Regions from separate parts of the Cytobacillus sp. FSL W8-0315 genome, predicted to be linked through region 2. Evidence: a T-box and tRNA genes for the amino acid it is inferred to sense, from the RefSeq annotation. Region 2 holds a T-box; the other regions hold tRNA genes.

Region 1 (6,905 bases), 1.1 Mb from region 2:
TGGGGGAGATAAGCCTGTTATCCCCGGGGTAGCTTTTATCCGTTGAGCGATGGCCCTTCCATGCGGAACCACCGGATCACTAAGCCCGACTTTCGTCCCTGCTCGACTTGTAGGTCTCGCAGTCAAGCTCCCTTGTGCCTTTACACTCTGCGAATGATTTCCAACCATTCTGAGGGAACCTTTGGGCGCCTCCGTTACTTTTTAGGAGGCGACCGCCCCAGTCAAACTGCCCACCTGACACTGTCTCCCGCCCCGATAAGGGGCGCGGGTTAGAATTTCAATACAGCCAGGGTAGTATCCCACCGACGCCTCCACCGAAGCTGGCGCTCCGGCTTCTCAGGCTCCTACCTATCCTGTACAAGCTGTACCAAAATTCAATATCAGGCTACAGTAAAGCTCCACGGGGTCTTTCCGTCCTGTCGCGGGTAACCTGCATCTTCACAGGTACTATAATTTCACCGAGTCTCTCGTTGAGACAGTGCCCAGATCGTTACGCCTTTCGTGCGGGTCGGAACTTACCCGACAAGGAATTTCGCTACCTTAGGACCGTTATAGTTACGGCCGCCGTTTACTGGGGCTTCGATTCAAAGCTTCGCTTGCGCTAACCTCTCCTCTTAACCTTCCAGCACCGGGCAGGCGTCAGCCCCTATACTTCGCCTTGCGGCTTCGCAGAGACCTGTGTTTTTGCTAAACAGTCGCCTGGGCCTATTCACTGCGGCTCATCAGGGCTATTCACCCTAATGAGCACCCCTTCTCCCGAAGTTACGGGGTCATTTTGCCGAGTTCCTTAACGAGAGTTCTCTCGCTCACCTTAGGATTCTCTCCTCGCCTACCTGTGTCGGTTTGCGGTACGGGCACCTTTTCCCTCGCTAGAGGCTTTTCTTGGCAGTGTGGAATCAGGAACTTCGGTACTAAATTTCCCTCGCCGTCACAGCTCAGCCTGTGTGGTAACGGGATTTGCCTCGTTACCGGCCTAACTGCTTGGACGCGCTAATCCAGCAGCGCGCTTACCCTATCCTCCTGCGTCCCCCCATTGCTCAAACGGTAAAGAGGTGGTACAGGAATATCAACCTGTTGTCCATCGCCTACGCTTTTCAGCCTCGGCTTAGGTCCCGACTAACCCTGAGCGGACGAGCCTTCCTCAGGAAACCTTAGGCATTCGGTGGATGGGATTCTCACCCATCTTTCGCTACTCATACCGGCATTCTCACTTCTAAGCGCTCCACCAGTCCTTGCGGTCTGGCTTCAACGCCCTTAGAACGCTCTCCTACCACTGACATCGGAAGATGTCAATCCACAGCTTCGGTGATACGTTTAGCCCCGGTACATTTTCGGCGCGGAGTCACTCGACCAGTGAGCTATTACGCACTCTTTAAATGGTGGCTGCTTCTAAGCCAACATCCTGGTTGTCTAAGCAACTCCACATCCTTTTCCACTTAACGTATACTTTGGGACCTTAGCTGGTGGTCTGGGCTGTTTCCCTCTTGACTACGGATCTTATCACTCGCAGTCTGACTCCCATGGATAAGTCTTTGGCATTCGGAGTTTGTCTGAATTCGGTAACCCGATGGGGGCCCCTAGTCCAAACAGTGCTCTACCTCCAAGACTCTTACTACATGAGGCTAGCCCTAAAGCTATTTCGGAGAGAACCAGCTATCTCCAAGTTCGATTGGAATTTCTCCGCTACCCACACCTCATCCCCGCACTTTTCAACGTGCGTGGGTTCGGGCCTCCATCCAGTGTTACCTGGACTTCACCCTGGACATGGGTAGATCACCTGGTTTCGGGTCTACGACCACATACTCATTCGCCCTATTCAGACTCGCTTTCGCTGCGGCTCCGTCTCATCAACTTAACCTCGCATGTAATCGTAACTCGCCGGTTCATTCTACAAAAGGCACGCTATCACCCATTAACGGGCTCTAACTACTTGTAGGCACACGGTTTCAGGATCTCTTTCACTCCCCTTCCGGGGTGCTTTTCACCTTTCCCTCACGGTACTGGTTCACTATCGGTCACTAGGGAGTATTTAGCCTTGGGAGATGGTCCTCCCTGCTTCCGACGGGATTTCTCGTGTCCCGCCGTACTCAGGATCCACTCTGGAGGGAACGAAGTTTCAACTACAGGGCTTTTACCTTCTCTGGCCGGCCTTTCCAGACCTGTTCATTTACCTCGTTCCTTTGTAACTCCGTGTAGAGTGTCCTACAACCCCAAGAGGCAAGCCTCTTGGTTTGGGCTAATCCCGTTTCGCTCGCCGCTACTCAGGGAATCGCGTTTGCTTTCTCTTCCTCCGGGTACTTAGATGTTTCAGTTCCCCGGGTCTGCCTTCTATACCCTATGTATTCAGGTAAAGATCCTATCCCATTACGGATAGGGGGTTTCCCCATTCGGAAATCTCCGGATCAAAGCTTACTTACAGCTCCCCGAAGCATATCGGTGTTAGTACCGTCCTTCATCGGCTCCTAGTGCCAAGGCATTCACCGTGCGCCCTTTCTAACTTAACCTACTTCGGCCAATGATAAGCGGCGAATCTCTGCGTCAGCTCCGTCACTGTGCTCCTCACGTACTCTCGTACGCTCCGGTGCTCGTTCGGTCGCTTCCTTGATCTTCTTGCTTCTCATTGCCCTCATGGTTTGTGCTCTTACTTCGTTTTAAAACAAAAATAAGAGAAAAAAACTAAGATGGCGATTACTCGGTTATTGCTTCTTCATTAACATTATCTAGTTTTCAAAGAACGAATCTTTCATTGAGAGATTGAACTCTCAAAACTGAACGAACAAAACACGTCACGTTTCATGTAAATATCCTTAGAAAGGAGGTGATCCAGCCGCACCTTCCGATACGGCTACCTTGTTACGACTTCACCCCAATCATCTGTCCCACCTTAGGCGGCTGGCTCCAAAAGGTTACCCCACCGACTTCGGGTGTTACAAACTCTCGTGGTGTGACGGGCGGTGTGTACAAGGCCCGGGAACGTATTCACCGCGGCATGCTGATCCGCGATTACTAGCGATTCCGGCTTCATGCAGGCGAGTTGCAGCCTGCAATCCGAACTGAGAATGGTTTTATGGGATTCGCTTAACCTCGCGGTCTCGCAGCCCTTTGTACCATCCATTGTAGCACGTGTGTAGCCCAGGTCATAAGGGGCATGATGATTTGACGTCATCCCCACCTTCCTCCGGTTTGTCACCGGCAGTCACCTTAGAGTGCCCAACTGAATGCTGGCAACTAAGATCAAGGGTTGCGCTCGTTGCGGGACTTAACCCAACATCTCACGACACGAGCTGACGACAACCATGCACCACCTGTCATCCTGTCCCCCGAAGGGGAACGCCCTATCTCTAGGGTTGTCAGGAGATGTCAAGACCTGGTAAGGTTCTTCGCGTTGCTTCGAATTAAACCACATGCTCCACCGCTTGTGCGGGCCCCCGTCAATTCCTTTGAGTTTCAGCCTTGCGGCCGTACTCCCCAGGCGGAGTGCTTAATGCGTTTGCTGCAGCACTAAAGGGCGGAAACCCTCTAACACTTAGCACTCATCGTTTACGGCGTGGACTACCAGGGTATCTAATCCTGTTTGCTCCCCACGCTTTCGCGCCTCAGCGTCAGTTACAGACCAAAGAGTCGCCTTCGCCACTGGTGTTCCTCCACATCTCTACGCATTTCACCGCTACACGTGGAATTCCACTCTTCTCTTCTGCACTCAAGTTCCCCAGTTTCCAATGACCCTCCCCGGTTGAGCCGGGGGCTTTCACATCAGACTTAAGGAACCGCCTGCGCGCGCTTTACGCCCAATAATTCCGGACAACGCTTGCCACCTACGTATTACCGCGGCTGCTGGCACGTAGTTAGCCGTGGCTTTCTGGTTAGGTACCGTCAAGGTACCGGCAGTTACTCCGGTACTTGTTCTTCCCTAACAACAGAGTTTTACGATCCGAAAACCTTCATCACTCACGCGGCGTTGCTCCGTCAGACTTTCGTCCATTGCGGAAGATTCCCTACTGCTGCCTCCCGTAGGAGTCTGGGCCGTGTCTCAGTCCCAGTGTGGCCGATCACCCTCTCAGGTCGGCTACGCATCGTTGCCTTGGTGAGCCGTTACCTCACCAACTAGCTAATGCGCCGCGGGCCCATCTGTAAGTGATAGCCGAAACCATCTTTCAGCTTTCCCTCATGTGAGGGAAAGAATTATCCGGTATTAGCCCCGGTTTCCCGGAGTTATCCCAGTCTTACAGGCAGGTTGCCCACGTGTTACTCACCCGTCCGCCGCTGACTTCAGGGAGCAAGCTCCCATCTGTCCGCTCGACTTGCATGTATTAGGCACGCCGCCAGCGTTCGTCCTGAGCCAGGATCAAACTCTCCATATAAGAGTTGATTAAGCTCATAAGTTGTCTTTTCAAAAAAGACTAAAGAATTAACGTTGACGTTTTTGTTCGTTCAGTTTTCAAAGATCAATCAGAAAGTTTGGAGCGGGTGAAGGGAATCGAACCCTCATCATCAGCTTGGAAGGCTGAGGTTTTACCACTAAACTACACCCGCATATAAAATTATTGTTTCCCGAATGGTCGGGAAGACAGGATTCGAACCTGCGACCCCTTGGTCCCAAACCAAGTGCTCTACCAAGCTGAGCTACTCCCCGTAATATGGCGCGCCCGAGAGGAGTCGAACCCCTAACCTTTTGATCCGTAGTCAAACGCTCTATCCAATTGAGCTACGGGCGCATCTTTTAAAGCAACTCTTATATTATATCAACCTAGATTTCAAAAGTCAACAACTTTTTTTGGTGCGGCCGAGAGGACTTGAACCTCCACGGGGTTGCCCCCACTAGGCCCTCAACCTAGCGCGTCTGCCATTCCGCCACGACCGCTTAATGAAGCGACAAGTAACATCATACCAAAACGTAGCACTTATCTCAATGGTAATTAATGGTGCGGGTGAAGGGAGTCGAACCCCCACGCCTTGCGGCGCCAGATCCTAAGTCTGGTGCGTCTGCCAATTCCGCCACACCCGCAATATGAAATTAAAATGGTGAGCCATGAAGGACTCGAACCTTCGACCCTCTGATTAAAAGTCAGATGCTCTACCGACTGAGCTAATGGCTCATACTTTTATGAGACTTCCTAAAGCCTGTTGTGTGCAGTCAGATGTTCCAAAGCTAAACGCTTTGTCACGGATTGCTATTCGGATGAAGAAATTCACTGATGCTGCAATCTGCTCTACCGACTGAGCTAATGGCTCATCAAAAATGGCTGGGCTAGCAGGATTCGAACCTGCGAGTGACGGAGTCAAAGTCCGGTGCCTTACCGCTTGGCTATAGCCCAATAACAAATGGCGGTCCCGACGGGAATCGAACCCGCGATCTCCTGCGTGACAGGCAGGCATGTTAACCGCTACACCACGGGACCATCCACATAAAACCGTCGGAAACAAAAAAAGTGACCCGTACGGGATTCGAACCCGTGTTACCGCCGTGAAAGGGCGGTGTCTTAACCGCTTGACCAACGGGCCATTGTGAGAATTTTCTGGCGGAGAAGGAGGGATTTGAACCCTCGCGCCGCTTACGCGACCTACACCCTTAGCAGGGGCGCCTCTTCAGCCACTTGAGTACTTCCCCAAATATGGCTCCGCAGGCAGGATTCGAACCTGCGACCGTTCGGTTAACAGCCGAATGCTCTACCACTGAGCTACTGCGGAATAATAATGAACTTTATCGATAAAACAGTTAACATCTTATCGACTCTTCATATTATAAGGACGGAGGCTATAAAAGTCAAGCTTGTTTTTAGAAGAATTTATTAGCCGTTTATCCTGTTTTGTCCTGCGACAATTATTAAATATAAAGTGTACTTAATCTAATGTCAATTCTTTTTTTAAACTAATTTCCCCTTGCATTTACCGCAAACATATTTCCTCGTATCAACCATTCTTTTTCTTTGATAAGTTTGACCGCATTCCTTACACATATAAACAAGAATCTTAGCAGATCTATTTGTTTTTGGATGATCAGGCAAGGCCGAACAAAATCGAGGTGCTCCCACTTTTTTCATTAGCATTCTGAAATCCTGATCACGATGTTTATATCCTTTTCCTTCTAAATGCAAATGATAATGACAAAGCTCGTGCTTAATAATTCCTTCTAATTCTCCGACCCCAAGCTGCTCATAATACTTTTTGTTTATTTCAACATGATGTGAACTCAGCATATATCTTCCGCCAGTCGACCTGAGGCGTGAATTAAAATAAGCCTGATGGCGAAAGGGCTTGCCGAAGCTTTCTAAGGATATCTTTTCAACAAGTGTCTGAAGCTCCTGGTCATTCATAACAATGTTTTTCCTCTCTTATCGTAAACATGACAACCTATTATAGCATACATTATATATACCTATTATAGCTCTGAACTCGCTTTGCTGCCCTAGGGAGCGATTATCAGATTCCAATACACGGGAGGTAAATCAGATGCCTGTATGGTTTCAAAACCAAATCCAGCGTGCTTTTTATGAAAAGGACCGGTATCAGATCAAGCTGCTGAATCAGTGCTGGTTTTTCTATAGAAAGAAACACTGCTCATAAAATATGGCGAGCCTGAGATATACCAGCTAAAAGCAGCTACAGCCCTTTGAAAACCTCACAAGCATAGGCCAAATCACGCTAGAAATATTGATTTCCGGCGTGATTTGGCTTATGACTCGAAGAACAAGCCATTTAAGCCAGCAAAACAAAGGAATGTTAATTAGTTTGGTCAAGCATAGTTAAGGCGACTCTTCCCTTGTGCTTATCAACAGAGTCAACCCAGACTGTTACTACATCCCCAACGGACACGACATCCAGCGGATGTTTGACAAATTGGCGGCTAAGTTTGGATATATGAACAAGGCCATCCTGTTTGACTCCGATATCAACGAATGCACCAA
Region 2 (6,905 bases):
AGACCATGCGATGGAAGCTTCAAGAGGCCCCATGAACATTTCGTATAGACGAAGAGTATCAGCACCATGGCTTGCTACAATTTCATCCGGATTAACGACATTGCCTTTTGATTTACTCATTTTTTCATTATTTTCCCCAAGAATCATACCTTGGTTAAATAACTTTTGGAACGGTTCCTTCGTATGGACAATTCCCACATCATAAAGGACCTTGTGCCAGAAGCGGGCATATAGGAGATGAAGAACCGCATGTTCAGCTCCGCCGATATAAATATCAACCGGAAGCCATTCTTTTAATTTCTCAGGATCTGCAAGAGCTTCACTGTTTTTCGGATCAATATAGCGAAGATAGTACCAGCAGCTGCCTGCCCATTGTGGCATTGTGTTCGTTTCCCTGCGGCCCTTCTTGCCTGTTTCAGGATCCACGACATTAACCCACTCATCGATGTTGGCTAATGGTGACTCTCCAGTGCCGGATGGTTTGATTTCCGTTGTTTTTGGAAGCACTAATGGCAGCTGATCTTCCGGCACGGCAGTCATTGTGCCATCTTCCCAGTGGATCACTGGAATCGGCTCGCCCCAATAACGCTGGCGGCTGAATAGCCAGTCACGAAGACGATAAGTAACCTTCTTAGTGCCAATGCCTTTCTCTTCAAGCCATGCGATCATTTTCTCAATCGCTTCCTCTTTGTTTAATCCATCAAGGAAACCTGAGTTAACATGCTCGCCATCGCCAGTGTATGCTTCTTTTCCAACTTCTCCGCCGGCAACGACTTCTTTAATAGGCAGATCAAATTGCTTGGCGAACTCATAGTCGCGCTCGTCATGGGCTGGAACCGCCATGATGGCCCCAGTTCCATAGCTGGCTAAAACATAATCTGCAATCCAGATTGGCATTTTTTCGCCATTGACCGGGTTAATCGCATAAGCACCAGTGAAGACACCTGTTTTTTCTTTAGCAAGATCTGTCCGCTCGAGATCGCTCTTGCTCTTTACTTTGTCAATGTAAGCCTGAACTGCCTCGCGCTGCCCATCTGCTGTGATTTTTTCAACAAGCGCATGTTCTGGAGCAAGAACAGCATATGTTGCACCATATAATGTGTCAGGTCGTGTTGTGAAAACAGTGAACGTTCCATCATGGCCTTCAATATTGAACGTTACTTCTGCTCCTTCAGAACGGCCGATCCAGTTTCGCTGCATATCTTTAAGGCTCTCTGGCCAATCCAATAAATCAAGATCTTCAAGCAGGCGATCAGCATAAGCCGTAATTTTTAGCATCCACTGTCTCATTGGACGGCGTTCTACCGGATGGCCTCCTCGTTCACTTTTTCCGTCGATGACCTCTTCATTTGCAAGTACTGTTCCAAGTGCGGGACACCAGTTAACAGCTACTTCATCGATATATGCAAGCCCTTTTTCATAAAGCTTTAAGAAAATCCACTGAGTCCATTTATAATATTCAGGGTCTGTTGTGTTTACTTCACGATCCCAGTCATATGAAAAACCTAAAGCCTTAATCTGGCGTCGGAAGGTGTTGATATTCTTTTCTGTGAATTCAGCAGGATCGTTTCCTGTATCAAGGGCATATTGCTCGGCAGGCAAACCAAATGCATCCCAGCCCATTGGGTGAAGAACATTATAGCCTTGCATGCGCTTCATGCGGGAAAGGATGTCTGTTGCCGTATATCCTTCCGGGTGACCGACATGAAGTCCTGCGCCTGAAGGATAAGGGAACATATCAAGCGCATAAAACTTGCGCTTGCCTTTATCTTCAGTTGTTTTAAAAGTTTTATTTTCTTCCCAGTAGCCTTGCCACTTTTTTTCAATCTCCTGATGATTGAAACTCATTTTTGTTTCCTCCTATTAATGAAAATAAAATCAGGCTCTTTTCTTATAAACCGTTTTTGGGCTTATGAATATTGCCCGTTGATTTCAGCACGAGGCACTTAGCGAACCCGCGGGAGAGATGAGAGCCTCCCCGGCTTCGCCTGCGGGGTCTCTCACTTTCCTCACTACCCGCAGGACATTGAATAACCCTCCATGAATGAGCACCGCACGAAGAAAATGCGTCAGCATTTTCGAGGATCAAGTGCCCTCCGCTGCAATCAACTTTACGAAACAGCCTAAAAAATATAATAAAAAACCTCTCATCCCAAAAAAGGGACGAGAGGATTATGTATAAATCTCCCGCGGTACCACCCACATTAGTGAACATGTCACTCGCTTCATTCATCCTTAACGCGGAAAACGGCAAGCATTACTGGTACTTCACACTTGCTGCTCCAAGGCGAGTTCATGATGTGCCCGGCTGACTTGCACCTTCCGTCAACTCTCTATAACGGGCTATTGCACCACTACTGCTCCTTATCTAAGCATTTTAGTATAGGAATATGACTATTGTAATAAATTTCCCGCCAGGATGCAAGTAGGCTTATCCTGACAGGAATTTAATAACTAGAATATGCAATCTTTCAGAAAATGTGCCTGATTTACTGAACAGTATATCCTCCATCGATAACTGCCGCCTGTCCTGTAATGCCTTTAGCTCCGTCACCAGCCAAAAAAATAGCATAATCTGCAATCTCTTCTACCTTCAGCAGCCTCTTTTGCGGCACTAAGGGATAAATGACTTCTTCCAGCGCTTTTTCAATAGGTACATTTCTTGTTTTAGCAAGGTCATTCAGCTGATTTCTTACGAGTGGTGTATCCACATAGCCCGGGCATATGGCATTGACCGTAATGCCATCTTCAGCAGCTTCCAATGCTGCGACTTTAGTAAGGCCTATAACGCCATGCTTGGCACTGTTATAAGCTGCTTTCCCCGCGAATCCAACAAGACCGTTAATGGATGCCATGTTCAGGATACGGCCGGACTTTTGTTTTTTCATGACGGGCATGACATGTTTAATGGCCATGAACGGTGCAGTCAGCATTACTTTGATAAGAAACTCGAATTTTTCAGTAGGAAAGTCTTCAATAAAGGAAACATGCTGCAGCCCTGCATTGTTAATGAGCACATCCAAGGCACCGAATTGACTGACAGTTTCATTGATGGCCGATTGTATATCAGACTCCAAGGTCACATCACATTTAAGCCCGATTGCTTCAAAACCTTCATTCTGCAAATTTTCTGCAGCTTTTTTCACAGCCTCTTCCTGAATATCTGTCAGAACGATTTTCGAGCCGTGTTCAGCAAATCTCTTGCCTATTTCATAGCCAATTCCCTGCGCTGCACCGGTTATAAAAACTACTTTATTTTGTACCATGAATAAGCTCCTTTCAAAAACAAAGCCGGGGCTCTATTTTATGAGCCCCTGCCGAAATTAGATTCCTAGACCGAGTGAGAATAATACAATCGCAAGTGCTAAACCAATCAGCGGAACGATTACTGTAACAGCCGCTACCGCTCCATATGCAGCCTGGTGAGATTCCCCGCAGATAGCCCGTACAGTGGTAACGACATAGCCATTATGCGGCAAGGAATCCAGAGCACCGGATGAAATGGCTACTGTTCTGTGCAGGGCTTCTGCATTGACGCCCATGTCCATATAATGCGGGGCCAGAATCGGCAATGCGATGGCCTGCCCGCCTGAAGCTGAACCGGTCATGCCGGCGATAACACTTACTGCTATGGCACCGCCTATCAGCGGGCTCCCAGGAATGCTTGTCATCCAATCTACTGCTGTGGCAAATGCAGGAACTGCCTTTGCCACTCCGCCGAACCCGACAACAGCAGCTGTATTCCCAATCGCTATTAATGCGCCTAATGTACCATCAGACACAGCATTCCAGAAATTTGTGAAATACTTTCTGTTCAATAGATATGTGGCAATAACTCCGCCCAGTAATGCAAGAATAAGTGCAGATTGTGCAAGAGAATCATGGAATACGAATGAGATAATTAAAACAACAGCCAATGGGAGAACCCCCATAAAAGGGTGCGGTAATTCCTTATTCTCAGTTACAGGATCCTGCTTTCGGGATTCAAAGGTTTCTCCTTTGTTTACAGCCTTTGTGATCATCCGCTTCAGCCACCAGTAGCCAAAAATCATCATGAACACAGCGACAATTAAGCTGACTTCCCAGCCTGCATATGGAGTCGTTCCAAGAAATTCAATCGGGATCCAGTTTTGAATTTCCGGTGAACCCGCAGAAGTCATCGTAAAAGTTACAGATCCAAAGGCAAGTGCTGCAGGGATGAACCTTCTTGGAAGATTTGCCTGTTTAAATAAACTTAATGCCATTGGATATACAGAGAAAGCAACTACGAATAAACTGACTCCGCCATAAGTTAAAATAGCACAGGAAGCGACAATGGCAAGAACGGCATATTTCATTCCGAGCTTATCCACTACCATTTTGGATACACTGTCGGCCGCGCCGCTGTCTTCCATTACCTTCCCAAAAATTGCACCCAATAGGAACATTAGGTACCATGATGTTACAAACCCTGAAAAGCCGGACATATAGTTCCCGACCAAATTGGCCTCCCCTTCACCTGCCAGCTGCGGAAATAATGGCATGCCGCTAAAAAGAGCTACAAACAAGGCAGATAGCGGTCCGACAACCAGCAGGTTCATTCCCCGCATAGTCAGGTAAATCAGCAGGGCAAGCCCGCCTATTAATCCAATCATACTTAGCATTTCATTTCCCCCTTTGTTTTAAAAATAAGAAAAGAACTTTTCATCCTCCTCCTGAAAACGCTTGCAAAAAATAACTGAAAAATAACTTGCTGAGAAATGATAATGCAAGAGTCGTGCCAACATGAAAGGCTTGTAGGTAAAGGGAATCGTGAACAATTAATGAATCATTTTTCCAGAATTCTGGAATGCAAAGGAAACAAGTCCACAGATATAATAGACTAGTTTCTGATAATTCCGTCTAAGGGTAGGACTAAGTGTACATAAAATTACTAGAATGAAAACAGTCCAGAATTCTGGAACATATTCCGGATTTCTGGACTGTTTATCTTTATTCAATTCCATATTTCTTTAGTTTTTCATACATAGAAGATTTACTGATGCCTAGAGCTTTTGCCGCTTCTAATCGATCATGGTTATATTTGCTCAAGCTTTGAGTCAATATCCGCTTTTCTGTTTCTTCCAGAATGTCCTTCAAGTTCTTTTTTCCAACGGGATAAACGGCAGATTCTTTCATGTAATCCGGCAAAGATTCTGTAGTAATACTTTCATTGCTTGTTAAATGAATGGATGCCTCTATTACATTTTCAAGCTCTCTAATATTGCCGGGCCAGCTATATTGATGAAACTTTTCTATTACCTCGTCTTCAATTGCACTTATTCTCTTTCCCGATTTTTTCGTTATTTTCTTGATAAAGCTATCGATCAGGAGTGATAAATCTTCCATCCTGTCGCGCAAAGAAGGAATCATGAACGGCACCACATTAATCCGATAGAATAGATCCTCCCTAAAGCGCTTTTCCTCCATCATTTTTTCGAGCGGTCTGTTAGTTGCAGCGATAATCCGGACATCTACTTTAACCGGAGAAGTCGAACCCACGCTTTCAATCTCGCCTTCCTGCAGAGCACGCAATAACTTCACCTGCATATTAAGCGGCATATCTCCAATTTCATCCAAAAATAAAGTCCCTCCATCAGCAAGCTGGAATTTCCCCTTTTTACCTCCCTTTTTCGCACCTGTAAACGCACCTTCTTCGTAGCCAAACAGTTCAGACTCCAGCAGATGTTCCGGAATGGCTCCGCAGTTAATTTTCACAAATGGCTGATGGCTCCTGTTGCTGAGCTGATGTATGCTGTGCGCAAATAGTTCTTTTCCAGTCCCGCTTTCCCCGCGGATTAAAACGGAAATATCACTGGCTGCCACCATTTTCACCTTTTCTTTAAGGCTATGAATCTGGCTCGAGTTTCCCAGGATATCATCAAGGCTGTATTTAACACTTGGATCAATTTCCTGGATAAAGCTCTGGATTTTTGTCAGCATGCTCTTTACATGGCTGTTCATCTGCATCCATTCCTTTGTATCCCTAAAAAAGACTGTCCCGAAAGCGCCAATTACTTCGCCATCAGAAAAAATGGGGATGCGATTTGCTATCATATAGTTGCCTCTTATATATTGCAGATCTGCAATTTCTTCCTTTCCTGATTCTGCCACTATATGCATACGTGAATTTTCAATCACCTCGGACACATGCTTCCCAAGAGCCTTTTCCCTTTCTGTTTCCAGAAAATTACAATAATTTTTATTAATGTAAATAATTGTTCCTTCTTTATTCACAACTACAAGCCATCCAAAGGCGTTCTCAACAATGGTTTCGACAACCTTCACAGGCAGATCGAAGAATGCACTTTTCATTTGAATCCCCTCATTTAGGTCAATCTACTATTTATGAATACTATTTTATCATATTTTTCTGAAAACAAATTCACTTCAATGGGTATTCTTATGGCTTTTACTGCCCATAACATTAGTACTAGCAGACATGGGAGGTGTTTCAGATGAAAGGCATCTATCTGATTAATCCGAATTGGCAATCTGGAAACAAATCAAAACAGGAATGCACTCAGGCGCAAAAACAGGCGCTGCAAACCTATATTGATGACCATAATATTTTAACTGTGAAACTAAATCAATGGCAGCTGAATGACTATTACACCATTCCGCATGCCCTTTTGTATGATTTGAAGCAAAAGAAGGCAGATCTGGATGTCCTGCTTCTTTATTCAGAAGAGGTTCTCGAGGATTTTATCAGTTCTTATCCAGCGAGATGGCTGATTTTGAAAAGCTTCTTCAATGAAGTTGTATTTGCCGCTAAGCAAAAAGAAAATTACTTCGAAGGCGCCGGTTAAGAACTAAAATTTCAAAAAAACCTGCAGCTCAAAACTGCAGGTTTCTTTCTTATGATACATGCGCCAATTTTTTAGGCT
Region 3 (6,905 bases), on a different contig from region 2:
ACCAGCTAAGGTCCCAAAGTATACGTTAAGTGGAAAAGGATGTGGAGTTGCTTAGACAACCAGGATGTTGGCTTAGAAGCAGCCACCATTTAAAGAGTGCGTAATAGCTCACTGGTCGAGTGACTCCGCGCCGAAAATGTACCGGGGCTAAACGTATCACCGAAGCTGTGGATTGACATCTTACGATGTCAGTGGTAGGAGAGCGTTCTAAGGGCGTTGAAGCCAGACCGCAAGGACTGGTGGAGCGCTTAGAAGTGAGAATGCCGGTATGAGTAGCGAAAGATGGGTGAGAATCCCATCCACCGAATGCCTAAGGTTTCCTGAGGAAGGCTCGTCCGCTCAGGGTTAGTCGGGACCTAAGCCGAGGCTGAAAAGCGTAGGCGATGGACAACAGGTTGATATTCCTGTACCACCTCTTTACCGTTTGAGCAATGGGGGGACGCAGGAGGATAGGGTAAGCGCGCTGCTGGATTAGCGCGTCCAAGCAGTTAGGCCGGTAACGAGGCAAATCCCGTTACCACACAGGCTGAGCTGTGACGGCGAGGGAAATTTAGTACCGAAGTTCCTGATTCCACACTGCCAAGAAAAGCCTCTAGCGAGGGAAAAGGTGCCCGTACCGCAAACCGACACAGGTAGGCGAGGAGAGAATCCTAAGGTGAGCGAGAGAACTCTCGTTAAGGAACTCGGCAAAATGACCCCGTAACTTCGGGAGAAGGGGTGCTCATTAGGGTGAATAGCCCTGATGAGCCGCAGTGAATAGGCCCAGGCGACTGTTTAGCAAAAACACAGGTCTCTGCGAAGCCGCAAGGCGAAGTATAGGGGCTGACGCCTGCCCGGTGCTGGAAGGTTAAGAGGAGAGGTTAGCGCAAGCGAAGCTTTGAATCGAAGCCCCAGTAAACGGCGGCCGTAACTATAACGGTCCTAAGGTAGCGAAATTCCTTGTCGGGTAAGTTCCGACCCGCACGAAAGGCGTAACGATCTGGGCACTGTCTCAACGAGAGACTCGGTGAAATTATAGTACCTGTGAAGATGCAGGTTACCCGCGACAGGACGGAAAGACCCCGTGGAGCTTTACTGTAGCCTGATATTGAATTTTGGTACAGCTTGTACAGGATAGGTAGGAGCCTGAGAAGCCGGAGCGCCAGCTTCGGTGGAGGCGTCGGTGGGATACTACCCTGGCTGTATTGAAATTCTAACCCGCGCCCCTTATCGGGGCGGGAGACAGTGTCAGGTGGGCAGTTTGACTGGGGCGGTCGCCTCCTAAAAAGTAACGGAGGCGCCCAAAGGTTCCCTCAGAATGGTTGGAAATCATTCGCAGAGTGTAAAGGCACAAGGGAGCTTGACTGCGAGACCTACAAGTCGAGCAGGGACGAAAGTCGGGCTTAGTGATCCGGTGGTTCCGCATGGAAGGGCCATCGCTCAACGGATAAAAGCTACCCCGGGGATAACAGGCTTATCTCCCCCAAGAGTCCACATCGACGGGGAGGTTTGGCACCTCGATGTCGGCTCATCGCATCCTGGGGCTGTAGTCGGTCCCAAGGGTTGGGCTGTTCGCCCATTAAAGCGGTACGCGAGCTGGGTTCAGAACGTCGTGAGACAGTTCGGTCCCTATCCGTCGTGGGCGCAGGAAATTTGAGAGGAGCTGTCCTTAGTACGAGAGGACCGGGATGGACGCACCGCTGGTGTACCAGTTGTCTTGCCAAAGGCATCGCTGGGTAGCTATGTGCGGAAGGGATAAGTGCTGAAAGCATCTAAGCATGAAGCCCCCCTCGAGATGAGATTTCCCATAGCGTCAAGCTAGTAAGATCCCTGAAAGATGATCAGGTTGATAGGTCAGAGGTGGAAGCGTGGCGACATGTGGAGCTGACTGATACTAATCGATCGAGGACTTAACCAAAACGAAAAGCGGAGGCGACTGTTCAACTTCGAGAGAAGTTAGGAGCCGAAGCTAGACAAGTTATTGGTGAATACTCGGCAAATTCTTCTTCATACATTATCTAGTTTTGAGGGAACGAAAAATAGTAAATTTCCTCTTGAAAAATGATAAAAAGACGGTATAATAATACTTGTCTTTGAAAAATAGTCTGGTGGCGATAGCGAGAAGGTCACACCCGTTCCCATACCGAACACGGAAGTTAAGCTTCTCAGCGCCAATGGTAGTTAGGGGCTGTCCCCTTGTGAGAGTAGGACGCTGCCGGGCTGTTTTACAAATATCACTATTCCGCAGTAGCTCAGTGGTAGAGCATTCGGCTGTTAACCGAACGGTCGTAGGTTCGAATCCTACCTGCGGAGCCAAATGGAGAGCTGTCCGAGTGGCCGAAGGAGCACGATTGGAAATCGTGTATACGCTAACCGCGTATCAAGGGTTCAAATCCCTTGCTCTCCGCCATTATTAATTCTATATTGGCCCCTTGGTCAAGCGGTTAAGACACCGCCCTTTCACGGCGGTAACACGGGTTCGAATCCCGTAGGGGTCACCATAATGGAGGATTAGCTCAGCTGGGAGAGCATCTGCCTTACAAGCAGAGGGTCGGCGGTTCGATCCCGTCATCCTCCACCATATTATTGTCGCGGGGTGGAGCAGTCCGGTAGCTCGTCGGGCTCATAACCCGAAGGTCGCAGGTTCAAATCCTGCCCCCGCAATTTGGTCCGGTAGTTCAGTTGGTTAGAATGCCTGCCTGTCACGCAGGAGGTCGCGGGTTCGAGTCCCGTCCGGACCGCCATTTTTACAATATTAATAATATTTGGCTCAGTAGCTCAGTCGGTAGAGCAAAGGACTGAAAATCCTTGTGTCGGCGGTTCGATTCCGTCCTGAGCCACCTTTACTGAATTGATTTGCCGGTGTAGCTCAATTGGTAGAGCAACTGACTTGTAATCAGTAGGTTGGGGGTTCAAGTCCTCTCGCCGGCACCATTTTTTTATGTTAATATGGAGGGGTAGCGAAGTGGCTAAACGCGGCGGACTGTAAATCCGCTCCTTCGGGTTCGGCAGTTCGAATCTGCCCCCCTCCACCATTTATATAGGGGTATAGTTTAATGGTAAAACGAAGGTCTCCAAAACCTTTGATGTGGGTTCGATTCCTACTACCCCTGCCAATTTTATAATGGCGGCTGTGGCGAAGTGGTTAACGCATCGGATTGTGGCTCCGACACTCGTGGGTTCGATTCCCATCAGTCGCCCCATAATTTTAAAGTAACAGTACGAGTATAACTCTCATATAAATGTAATATGAACGATCAATGGGCTATAGCCAAGCGGTAAGGCACCGGACTTTGACTCCGTCACTCGCAGGTTCGAATCCTGCTAGCCCAGCCATTTTGCGGAAGTAGTTCAGTGGTAGAACATCACCTTGCCAAGGTGGGGGTCGCGGGTTCGAATCCCGTCTTCCGCTCCAGAATAAACTTCAATTTATGGCGGCATAGCCAAGTGGTAAGGCAGAGGTCTGCAAAACCTTTACCACCGGTTCGAATCCGGTTGCCGCCTCCATAATCTAAATCTTGATTCGCTGATATACGCCGGGGTGGCGGAACTGGCAGACGCACAGGACTTAAAATCCTGCGGTAGGTGACTACCGTACCGGTTCGATTCCGGTCCTCGGCACCACAAGATTTACTACATTTTAATATGCCGGTGTGGCGGAATTGGCAGACGCGCACGACTCAAAATCGTGTTCCTTCTGGAGTGTCGGTTCGACCCCGACCACCGGTATCTAAAAAAAGGTTTCCTAATAGGGAAACCTTTTTTGTTGTTAATTAAAATCTGTGCAAATTTTAAAGCGGAAAGCAAATATCAATGCAGCCCTTCTGCTGATTGTGATGCAAGTTGTTTCAATGCAGGGTTCCGAACGATTCAGAGGGTGGTTTCGAAATGGGGTTCTGAACTGTTCGGAAGTAATTCAAAAGGACATAATTATTGACTTAGCAGGAGGAAAAAAAACGATGTGTCCTAATGTTGTGAATTGAGCGGAACTAATAACTGAAGAGGCGAAAAAGAATCTCTAAATTTCGAAGATGTTATGTGAACGGAACTTATGCACCAAAATAGAGCCAGAAAGATTCGATGACTTTATGTGAACGGAACTAATGAAGCAGAATAGTGCCGTTCAGTTTCAAAGATGTCATGTGAATGGTACTAATGCAAGAGAATAGTGCCGTTCAGTTTCAAAGATGTCACGTGAATGGAACTAATGCAAGTGAATAGTGCCGTTCAGTTTCATGATGTCAAGTGAGCGGAACTAATGCAGCAGAATAAAGCCATTAAGGTTCGATAACCTCAGTGAATGGAACTAATAATTCTGAATAGAGCCCTTCAGTATCGATAGTGTGATCTAAAAGAATCTAATGATGTTTGCTTATTCATGAATCGTGTGAGGATAGCCGAAGGGGACATGCCATACTGTTAAAAATAAACTACTCAACATAATTGTGTTTTATTCAAAGTAAGAAGTCTTGCCATGAATGATATGATTAAAGTTGTTTGATAGGATTTTCCGGATTTTTTTCTTTGAAATAATATCAGAACACCATTCATGCACAATATTGGTTGTTAGCATCATATCGGGAAACATAACTCTAAACTCTTTAACACTTCTAACGATTGCCAATTCGACATCTTCTTTGTATCCGCAATTCTTACATACTAAAGCAGCTCTGTGCAATCGATCCATAAAGTGCTGGCAAGAAGCACACTTAACCCCCTTCTCCAATCCCTCAAATGTATACTCAAATCGCCTTCCATAAGGAATATCCTCCAAACGCAAAGACAGTAACTTGTCTGCCAGCATTAAATGGTTCTTATTTGCCGGTTGAGATTTCAATTTTAATTTGTCTATAAATCGGTTAATTTGTGCTGGAAATATAGCAGGAAGATTCATTGTGGCTTGATACAATTGAAATTCGGGGTTAATAAAAATAAGAAGAGCCTTAAGAGGGGTTTCTACTCCCAATTTCTGCAGAAGTCTTCTCAGGAGGGATTCACTTCGCTGAAGCTGCAGAAGAGGATTTTTAACTTCAGTATTTGCTGGTACTGTATACCATCTGTTTTGTTCGATATAAAAGTCTCCCTCATAATTCTTAACTTCAAAAAGATAGATACAGCCTCCAGTGAATAATAGTGAATCTATTTGGAAAAGGGTGTTACTGTAATCGAACAATAAATCATTAAGAATAATCCATTCCTCAGGCGAATGTTCTAGTAGTTCATCAAATTTCTTCTCACCTGAAAAACCTTTTTCTAAATTAAGAAAGAGGCTGTAATCTTTTGGGGAAAGCCGCATTCTTCCATGTAAACACTGAAGCAATTTTAATTCTTCCGGTTCATAACGATATTTTAATATCATAGCCCACATCCCTATATTCAAGATAGCTTCATTCTATGCAATGTATTCGATTAACACAAGTTAAACCTTTTAAACAAGTCAAAATATTGCACCTTTTTAGTCAATCCAGTCACCTATATATGCAAACGGTTTCAAATATAATGTAGGAAAGCGTTTGCAAGAGATAAGGGGGCGGTGAAAAGATTTGGAGACAAAGATTGAGGTCGGGGAAGCAGCAGTCAATTCAGAGGTTAAAACAGTATCCAGGAAAAAAGCAAATCTGAAAAAAATGCTAACATACAGTGCTTTTGTAGGACCGGCATTGATTTTTTTCCTGGTGATTCAAATCATTCCTTTTTTGATGGGTATTTATTATTCCTTTACTTCCTGGAATGGTGTCAGTTCTGTGGTTGAGTGGGTAGGACTTGAAAATTATTTAAAGATCTTTAAGAATGATCCTAAGTTTTTTGATTCCTTTATTTTTACTACCAAGTTTATGTTAGCTTCGGTTATTATTAGTAATTTACTAGGTTTTGGGCTTGCGTTATTATTGAACGCAGCATTGAAGTCCAGGAACTTATTGCGGACTGTGTTTTTCATTCCTAATGTTATCGGGGGATTATTGCTTGGGTTCATCTGGCAGTTTATTTTTGTAAAAGGGTTTGCGGCAATTGGAAATCTTACAGACCTGTCCGTTTTTAAGCTCCCATGGCTTGGGGATGAGACAACAGCATTCTGGGGGATTGTAATTGTGTTTGCCTGGCAGATCAGCGGATATATGATGGTTATTTATATTGCAGCGCTGCAGGGGGTTGACCAGACATTGCTGGAGGCTGCCAGGATCGATGGGGCATCAAGCTGGACACTTCTGACGAAAATTATTATTCCACTTATTTTGCCGGCGTTTACGATTTGTTTCTTTTTAACTATTTCAATGGCCTTTAAGATTTTCGATCTGAATATTTCACTGACAGGCGGAGGTCCTTTTAATTCAACACAATCTGTAGCGATTAATATTTATCAGGAAGCATTCCAAAATAACCGGTATGGTCTTGGTACCGCGAAATCCATTCTGTTCTTCCTTGTTGTGGCTATTTTTACAACGGTTCAGGTTATGATGACCAAGAAAAGGGAGGTTGAGGCATAATGAATCCCAGATATACGAAGGTTACGTTTCTGCTCGAGATTATCGGAATCGTATTAGGAGTCATTTTCCTCATACCTTTTTATTTCGTGATCATCAATTCTGTAAAAGGTTTTGCAGATATTTTGATTGATGCTGCAGCGTGGCCGCAGGAGTTTTTATTCTCCAATTACTTGAAGGTATGGGATATTATTAATTTCCCGCGGGCCTTCTGGAACTCGCTTATAATTACGGTGATCAGCAATATTGGACTTGTTGTCATTAGTTCCATGGCTGCCTGGAAGATGGTCCGAACCCCGGGAAAATTCAGCAAAATCCTATTTGCCCTATTTGTTTCTGCGATGGTTATTCCATTCCAGACGGTCATGATACCGCTGATGAAGCTGGGAGGCACGCTGAATCTGACAAACAGCATACCAGGTCTCATCATTATGTATTTTGGCT

The links. The T-box of region 2 lies ahead of leuS (leucine--tRNA ligase). A T-box ahead of a tRNA ligase gene usually reads a tRNA of that ligase, here a tRNA-Leu.
Region 1: it encodes a tRNA-Leu, which carries the amino acid that the T-box ahead of leuS (leucine--tRNA ligase) is inferred to sense. The anticodon was not compared.
Region 3: it encodes a tRNA-Leu, which carries the amino acid that the T-box ahead of leuS (leucine--tRNA ligase) is inferred to sense. The anticodon was not compared.

Annotation. Positions count from the first base shown of each region.
Region 1 is NZ_JBBOOC010000001.1:455,439-462,343, forward strand. Features, by position in the region: rRNA gene MKY20_RS02455 (23S ribosomal RNA) at 1-2,504, opposite strand, end outside; gene MKY20_RS02460 (hypothetical protein) at 2,499-2,630, opposite strand; rRNA gene MKY20_RS02465 (16S ribosomal RNA) at 2,812-4,361, opposite strand; tRNA gene MKY20_RS02470 (tRNA-Gly) at 4,460-4,533, opposite strand; tRNA gene MKY20_RS02475 (tRNA-Pro) at 4,557-4,633, opposite strand; tRNA gene MKY20_RS02480 (tRNA-Arg) at 4,639-4,715, opposite strand; tRNA gene MKY20_RS02485 (tRNA-Leu) at 4,776-4,861, opposite strand; tRNA gene MKY20_RS02490 (tRNA-Leu) at 4,921-5,005, opposite strand; tRNA gene MKY20_RS02495 (tRNA-Lys) at 5,021-5,096, opposite strand; tRNA gene MKY20_RS02500 (tRNA-Gln) at 5,241-5,315, opposite strand; tRNA gene MKY20_RS02505 (tRNA-Asp) at 5,324-5,399, opposite strand; tRNA gene MKY20_RS02510 (tRNA-Glu) at 5,431-5,502, opposite strand; tRNA gene MKY20_RS02515 (tRNA-Ser) at 5,518-5,608, opposite strand; tRNA gene MKY20_RS02520 (tRNA-Asn) at 5,614-5,688, opposite strand; gene MKY20_RS02525 (SprT family protein) at 5,865-6,314, opposite strand; gene cmpA (cortex morphogenetic protein CmpA) at 6,451-6,564, shown strand; gene MKY20_RS02535 (Tex family protein) at 6,721-6,905, opposite strand, start outside.
Region 2 is NZ_JBBOOC010000001.1:1,590,235-1,597,139, reverse strand. Features, by position in the region: gene leuS (leucine--tRNA ligase) at 1-1,848, opposite strand, end outside; T-box leader at 2,157-2,380, opposite strand; gene MKY20_RS08205 (3-hydroxybutyrate dehydrogenase) at 2,490-3,266, opposite strand; gene MKY20_RS08200 (GntP family permease) at 3,324-4,643, opposite strand; gene MKY20_RS08195 (sigma-54 interaction domain-containing protein) at 4,972-6,333, opposite strand; gene MKY20_RS08190 (hypothetical protein) at 6,477-6,827, shown strand; gene MKY20_RS08185 (MDR family MFS transporter) at 6,877-6,905, opposite strand, start outside.
Region 3 is NZ_JBBOOC010000003.1:311,679-318,583, forward strand. Features, by position in the region: rRNA gene MKY20_RS27335 (23S ribosomal RNA) at 1-1,897, shown strand, start outside; rRNA gene rrf (5S ribosomal RNA) at 2,084-2,200, shown strand; tRNA gene MKY20_RS27345 (tRNA-Asn) at 2,221-2,295, shown strand; tRNA gene MKY20_RS27350 (tRNA-Ser) at 2,299-2,389, shown strand; tRNA gene MKY20_RS27355 (tRNA-Glu) at 2,406-2,480, shown strand; tRNA gene MKY20_RS27360 (tRNA-Val) at 2,485-2,560, shown strand; tRNA gene MKY20_RS27365 (tRNA-Met) at 2,570-2,643, shown strand; tRNA gene MKY20_RS27370 (tRNA-Asp) at 2,647-2,723, shown strand; tRNA gene MKY20_RS27375 (tRNA-Phe) at 2,747-2,819, shown strand; tRNA gene MKY20_RS27380 (tRNA-Thr) at 2,838-2,913, shown strand; tRNA gene MKY20_RS27385 (tRNA-Tyr) at 2,931-3,014, shown strand; tRNA gene MKY20_RS27390 (tRNA-Trp) at 3,022-3,095, shown strand; tRNA gene MKY20_RS27395 (tRNA-His) at 3,107-3,182, shown strand; tRNA gene MKY20_RS27400 (tRNA-Gln) at 3,241-3,315, shown strand; tRNA gene MKY20_RS27405 (tRNA-Gly) at 3,320-3,394, shown strand; tRNA gene MKY20_RS27410 (tRNA-Cys) at 3,413-3,486, shown strand; tRNA gene MKY20_RS27415 (tRNA-Leu) at 3,515-3,603, shown strand; tRNA gene MKY20_RS27420 (tRNA-Leu) at 3,627-3,708, shown strand; gene MKY20_RS27425 (nuclease-related domain-containing protein) at 4,430-5,338, opposite strand; gene MKY20_RS27430 (carbohydrate ABC transporter permease) at 5,523-6,464, shown strand; gene MKY20_RS27435 (carbohydrate ABC transporter permease) at 6,464-6,905, shown strand, end outside.